2 regions of the Oenococcus sp. genome follow, and region 1 is predicted to be linked to the other one. Evidence: riboswitches for the same ligand, from Rfam matches in the RefSeq annotation. Region 1 holds a riboswitch; the other holds the start of a gene.

Evidence for each region. A riboswitch is a leader RNA that binds a small molecule or an ion and turns the genes downstream of it on or off. The one in region 1 is predicted to bind lysine.
Region 2: another riboswitch for lysine. It lies ahead of lysA (diaminopimelate decarboxylase); the one in region 1 lies ahead of ABF487_RS05630 (ABC transporter substrate-binding protein/permease).

Annotation. Positions count from the first base shown of each region.
Region 1 covers NZ_JBDNNF010000003.1:223,433-226,849, forward strand. Annotated here, with positions in the region: gene ABF487_RS05620 (HoxN/HupN/NixA family nickel/cobalt transporter) at 1-680, shown strand, start outside; gene ABF487_RS05625 (hypothetical protein) at 726-1,013, opposite strand; lysine riboswitch at 1,166-1,337, shown strand; gene ABF487_RS05630 (ABC transporter substrate-binding protein/permease) at 1,435-3,039, shown strand; gene ABF487_RS05635 (amino acid ABC transporter ATP-binding protein) at 3,046-3,417, shown strand, end outside.
Region 2 covers NZ_JBDNNF010000002.1:75,163-78,579, forward strand. Annotated here, with positions in the region: gene ABF487_RS02795 (formate--tetrahydrofolate ligase) at 1-1,473, shown strand, start outside; gene rpmF (50S ribosomal protein L32) at 1,548-1,730, opposite strand; lysine riboswitch at 1,851-2,024, shown strand; gene lysA (diaminopimelate decarboxylase) at 2,080-3,363, shown strand; gene dapD (2,3,4,5-tetrahydropyridine-2,6-dicarboxylate N-acetyltransferase) at 3,356-3,417, shown strand, end outside.

The sequences.
Region 1 (3,417 bases):
GGGCCAAAAAAAGGATGCCGGATCTTAATCAATTCGGTGCGGCTATCGGCACTTTTCTGGCTGGAATGATGCTGATCATTTTGGCTGTTGTCAATATGTTTATTATCAGATCCATTTGGCTGAATTTTAAACACAGCTCGGAAGAAAACAAAAAACGCGGCACTGAAGGCCCCATCTATCATCTTTTTACAAAGTCACTCAGTCTTATTAATCATAATTGGCAGGTAATGATTGTGGGTTTTATTTTCGGATTGGGCTTTGATTCGGCTACACAAGTTGCTGTGCTGGCCACTTCAGTTGCCGCCGCTGATAAAGGCCTTCCTTGGATGGCAATTATGTCGATTCCAGTCATGTTCACAGCTGGTATGTGTTTAATGGATACCTGCGACGGTCTCTTTATGAGCACAGCCTATAGCTGGGTCTTTTCATCACCTTTTAGAAAACTGTATTACAACCTCGTCATCACAACTATCTCAGTAATTTCAGCCCTGACAATCGGGCTGATTGACCTTTATCAATCTATCAGTGTGATCTTCCACTGGCACAATGCAACGGCCAGTTGGATCAGCCAACTAGATTTCAATAAAATGGGTATCGCCTTAGTACTGCTGTTTGCCTGCACTTGGGCTGCTGCCATTATTTTTTGGCGATTGTTTTCATTAGATAAATATGATAAATAAAAAGAGCACCTTTAACTGATGCTCTTTTTATCATATTTTTTTAAATTATTTAACCTTTGCCCAAGTCCGCAAATCATCAAATGTTTTCTTAGGATCCTGTGATTCATCTCTGGCCAGCTCATCAATCCGGCTAGCAACCTTTTTCATGTCAACTTTAGGATATTCGTCAATCTTTTCAGACTTATGAACACCCGTATTATCATAAATTGACTTAAGCAAGTACCTTTCCACATTTTTGTCTTCATCCGCATTGAATGCGTCAATATTCTTGGCTAACATAACGGACAAACCTTCAATGTTCAGTTTTTCTGCTTCGGCTTCTTCTAATGCCATTTTGTTCACCTCTTACAACTCATATGATAAACAATAGTCAGGAAAGGTCAAACGTTTTTGGCAACTTTCTGCAACTTTAAGCAGACTGTATCAACTGACAAATTTGACTTGTGTTGATTTCCATAATATACTGCATAGGAATCTAGTAACCGCAATAAAATAGAGGCGCGGTTATCACGAAAATTGCTGAGCAGACAAAAGCGTTGATGCAATTGTAAGGATCGCCGCCGAAACAAGATTGAACCTGTCATTTAATCTTTGTTGGGCCATGTGGAAAGACTGCATGGACTGTCCTAGGATCACCTAGGGGGTGCTATTAATTGGGAATCTTATCTTCTTAATTTAAAATACCTTTTACCTCTATTAATCTCTGTTATTAATAGAGGTTTTTTGTCGTTGCAGGTTTGATGAAGGAGAGAAAATGTATTTGAAACAGAAAAGAAGCTGGCTGTCTATAATCGGTCTGCTCTTTGCCATACTCGTGATAGCTGCAGGAACTTTTCATAGCAGCCAAGCACAAGCCGCAAAGAAATCAAAGAAAGTCTTTTTAGTTGGTATGGAGGCCAACTATCCGCCTTTCAACTGGACGCAGCAGGATGCCAGCAATGGTGCCGTGCCCATTCAAGGATCCAATCTTTATGCTAACGGCTATGATGTACAAGTTTCTAAGCGCATTGCCAAACGTCTGGGACGACCTGTCGAAGTTGCCAAGACTGAATGGGATGGCCTGCTGCCAGCTTTGACTTCTGGAAAAATCGATGCGATTATCGCTGGTATGACGCCGACACCAGAAAGAGAGAAAACGATTGATTTTACTCGGGCATATTACAACTCCAAACAGATTATTGTTGTCAATAAAAACAGCAAATATGCCAAAGCAAAAACTTTAAAGGATTTCAAAGGTGCTAAGCTGACCGGGCAACTAAGCACTGTTCAATATGACCTGATCAAACAGATTAAGGGTGCTATCAGAGAACCAGCCATGCGCGATTTTTCATCGATGCGTGTTGCCCTGCAATCCAACACGATTGATGGCTACGTAGCCGAACTACCGGAAGGATACAGTATGGCCGTGGCTGACCCTAATGCCACTTACATTAATTTATCAGGCAAAGGCGGATTTGTGCTGGACAAGACCGAATCACAGGAAGCAATCGGCCTGCGTAAAAATGATCCGAATAAAGCAACGATCAATTCTGTCTTATCCAAATTGCCCAATAGCGAGCAATCACGTCTGATGCAGCAGGCCGTTAAAGAGCAGCCGCAGACAAGTTCTCAGGGTAACTGGTTTATTGATATTTGGCAGCAATACGGTGGCATGCTGCTACGCGGTATTGGTATGACGCTGCTGCTGGCAATTGTCGGAACGGCTGTCGGCTTTATTATCGGGCTGCTGATAGGTATTGTGAGAACCATCCCAGCACCCAAAAAGCGCTTGCAGCGTTATCTGATTAATTTCGTTAACTGGCTGCTGTCTGTCTATATTGAAGTCTTTAGAGGCACGCCCATGATCGTTCAAGCGGCAGTTTTCTATTACGGCGCCGCTCAAGCCTTCGGCATTAACTTGGATCGAACCACCTCGGCATTGATTATTGTTTCTATTAATACAGGTGCATATCTGGCCGAAATTATCCGTGGCGGTATTATCTCAATTGACCAAGGCCAATTCGAAGCTGCGACTGCTTTGGGGATGACGCATTTTCAGCAAATGAATAAAATTGTCCTGCCGCAAGCTGTCCGCAACAGTATCCCGGCCGTGACCAATGAATTTATTGTGAACATCAAAGACACATCGGTGCTAAGTATCATCTCTGTGTCAGAACTGTTCTTCACCGGTTCAACAATTGCCGGACAGAACTTCCAGTTCTTCCACACTTATCTGACCATTTCTCTCATCTATCTGATCATGACCTTCACGATTACACGAATCTTCAGATTGATTGAAAAGAAATTAAATGGTCCGAAAAACTATGATTTAATGACCAATGATTTCCAAATTGCAACACCGAAAATTGCCGGAAAGTGAGCGAAAATGGAAAAAGATAACATTCTAACGATTCAACATTTGAAAAAATCTTTCGGACAGCACGAAGTTTTAAAAGACATTGATTTGCAGGTGCAACGCGGTGAGGTCATGACCATCATCGGATCTTCCGGATCCGGTAAATCAACATTACTGAGATGCTTGAATTTGCTGGATGATGCCACGGCTGGTGAAATTCTCTATAACGGCCAAAATATTCTTGACCCGAATTTCAACCGTATTCAGTATCGTGCTAAAGTCGGTATGGTCTTCCAACAGTTCAACCTCTTCAATAACTTAAATGCTTTGGAAAATTGTGTTGTGGCTCAAACAACCGTTTTGAAAAAGAGTCCTGCTGAGGCTGAGAAGAATGCACTGGCT
Region 2 (3,417 bases), on a different contig from region 1:
CCGGCTGGGGAAGGGAAGACCACTGTTACGATTGGCCTTGTTGATGCAATTAATCGTTTAGGCAAATCTGCGATTGGTGCTCTGCGTGAACCTTCAATGGGACCAGTCTTCGGTTTAAAAGGCGGTGCGACCGGCGGTGGTTTTGCCCAAGTGATTCCAATGGATGACATTAATCTACACTTTACCGGTGATATTCACGCTGTTTCCGCCGCTCATAATTTGCTGGCGGCAGTTTTGGATAATCATCTGCACCAGGGCAACGCGTTGCAGATTGATCCGGATAACATTTTTTGGCGCCGAGTACTGGATATGAATGACCGTGCATTACGCCAGATCACCCTGGGCAAAGGCAAAATTAACGGTCCTGAGCGCGATTCTGGTTTTGATATTACGGCTAGTTCTGAGATAATGGCGATTTTAACGCTGTCCAAGAATTTGTCGGATTTGAAGAAGCGCCTGGGTCGGATTGTCGTTGCTTTAAATGTTAAAGGGGAGCCTGTGACTGTGTCTGATTTAAAGGTTGCCGGTGCGCTGGCGGCTGTTTTAAAAGACGCGATTAATCCGAATTTAGTCCAGTCTTTGGAACATTCGCCCTTCATCATTCATGGCGGGCCATTTGCTAACATTGCTCAAGGGACCAATTCTGTGATTGCTACGGATACAGCTTTGAAGCTAGCTGATTACGCTGTGACAGAAGCAGGTTTCGGTTCTGATCTGGGCGGCGAAAAGTTCATGGATGTCAAAGTGCCGGTTTTGGGAAAAGAACCTGACGCTGTTGTGCTGGTCGCCACCATCAAAGCATTAAAGTTCCATGCCGGGGTTGCTTTAGCTGATCTTTGGCAAAAAGATGTCGCCGCAGTTAAAAAAGGGCTGGGCAATTTGAACCGTCATCTGGATGCAATGACCCGTTATGGCAAGCCGGTTGTGGTGGCTTTGAACAAATTTGCCAGCGACGATATGGAAGAGATCCGAGCTGTTAAGGATTTTGTCGAGAATGAAAAAGGCTTGAAAATGGAAATTGCCACAAGCTTTGTCGATGGTTTTGAAGGCTCGCTGGAATTAGCTAAAACAGTGATTGCCGCGGCTGATAATCATCATTTCTTTATGCCTTTATATCACGCTGACGACACCATTGAAGACAAGATGACGACCATTATCGAAAAGATTTATGGCGGCAAGAATTATGAATTGTCTGACCGCGCTGTCTCTGATTTAGCCGAATTGAAGGCTAACGGCTGGGACAAGCTACCAGTCGTGATTGCTAAAACACCTAATAGTTTGACCGATGATAGCAAAATCCATGGTGCGCCGAGTGGATTTACGATTCATATTCGCCGCTTTATTCCGAAAATTGGTGCAGGATTTATTGTTGCTATGGCTGGCAAAGTTTTGATGATGCCGGGCTTGGGCAAAGTGCCAGCGGCTGAAAAAATCGATGTTGATGCAAATGGCCAAATAACGGGCCTGAGTTAATTAAAAAAAGAGCTTGCCTTAAAAGGGCAAGCTCTTTTTGTATAAAAAAACAATCCGATAGGATTGTTATAAAATCACTTTTGTTTTGCTGCAGCAATCACTTGGCGGCCCTTGTAAAGTCCCTTTGGTGAAACACGGTGTGCTACTGTGTATTCGCCAGTCGTCTTATCTAAAACGATATTAGGAATTTCCAAAGCGATGTGGCCGCGGCGGTTGCGCTTATGTGACTTAGAATTTTTATTTGAGATAACAGCCATGAAGTGCTCCTTTACTGAATAACTATCTTAGTTTCCCAAAAAAAAACACGAAAGTCAAGCTCTAATCAATCTCAGGAATAACTTTCCGCGCTTTTATTCTTATGATACACTTAACCTATCATCCGTAATAGAGGTTGCATAGGACACGAGTAGTTTTCCGGGAAATTCCCCGCTAGGGATCGGATAACGAAAAGGGACTTTGCCGAAGTCATCAGCGTTAGCGGGCACTGTATGATTGAGACGCGGCTCAATAGGCCACGGATTGTCACAGCAATGTGGAGTGCTAGGACGGACAAACGACTCAGCGTAAGCCTTCGTTTGTTTAGTTTAGCAAACGGAGGTTTTTATTATGCAAATTCAAAATAATCAACTTTATATCGGCGGTTTGCCAGCAAGCGAGATCGCCAAACGTTTTCAAACGCCCTTGTATGTCTATGATGTCGGTCAAATTCGAAAAACGATTCACGAGATGAAAGAGGCCTTTCAGGCCGAAAATGTTGCCTATGAAATCAGTTACGCCAGTAAAGCTTTTTCGGTTGTTGCCATGTACGATGTGCTTGCGGCTGAAAAAGTCCATTGTGACGTGGTTTCTGGCGGCGAGCTAGCCACTGTCATGAAAGCTGGTTTCCCCTTGCAGAAAGTGGCTTTTAATGGCAATAACAAGTCCTTTGACGAATTATCGACAGCCATCGATCATCATATCGGGACCATTATCATCGATAATTTCCATGAAATTGAGCTGCTAGAAGAGATTCTCAGTGCCAAAGATCAGATACAAGATGTTCTCATGCGAATTAGTCCCGGCATCTCGGCACACACGCATGAATTTATTTCGACAGGCCAGCAGGACAGCAAATTTGGTTTCGATTTGATTTCCGGCCAGGCCAAACAAGCTTTTGATCGGATTATGGCCTCACCATATCTGCATCTTCGCGGTTTGCATGCTCATATCGGCTCTCAGATATTTGAGACAAATGGTTATTCGAAATTGGCTGATCTATTGGTCAAAACAGCTAGCGATTGGCATTTCCAGCCTGAGATCATCGATTTGGGCGGCGGTTTTGGCATTAAATATAATGAAAAAGATGATCCGATTCCTAATTCCGACTTTATTCATCTGATTTGTCAGTCAGTCAAACAAGCAGCAAAGACTTACAAAATCCAACTTCCGGAAATTTGGATCGAGCCTGGCCGGTCAATCGTTGGACCGGCTGGTTATTCTTTATACACAATCGGCGGCCGCAAAGATATTCCCGGCATTCGTTCTTATTTGTCAGTTGATGGCGGCATGGGCGATAATATCCGTCCGGCCCTTTATCAAGCTGAATATGAAGCTGTATTAGCCGATCAGGCAGACGTGCCCAGCGAACAAGTTGTGCGGATCGCAGGTAAATACTGCGAGTCCGGCGATGTTCTCGTTTGGCAGCAGAAGCTGCCTAAGACCCAGCCTGGTGATTTGCTGGCAATCCTGGCAACTGGTGCCTATGGCTATTCTATGGCATCCAACTATAACCGAAACCCGCGCCCGGCTGTTGTTTTTGTCGAAAATGGCAAGGCAAAACTAGTGGTCAAGCGTGAGAGCATGGCTGACATTACTCATTTGGATTTAGATTACGAGGTAGGAAATGACTGAATTAGATGCAGAAAAAATTATTAGTTTTATCGCGAACGCACCGAAAAAGACGCC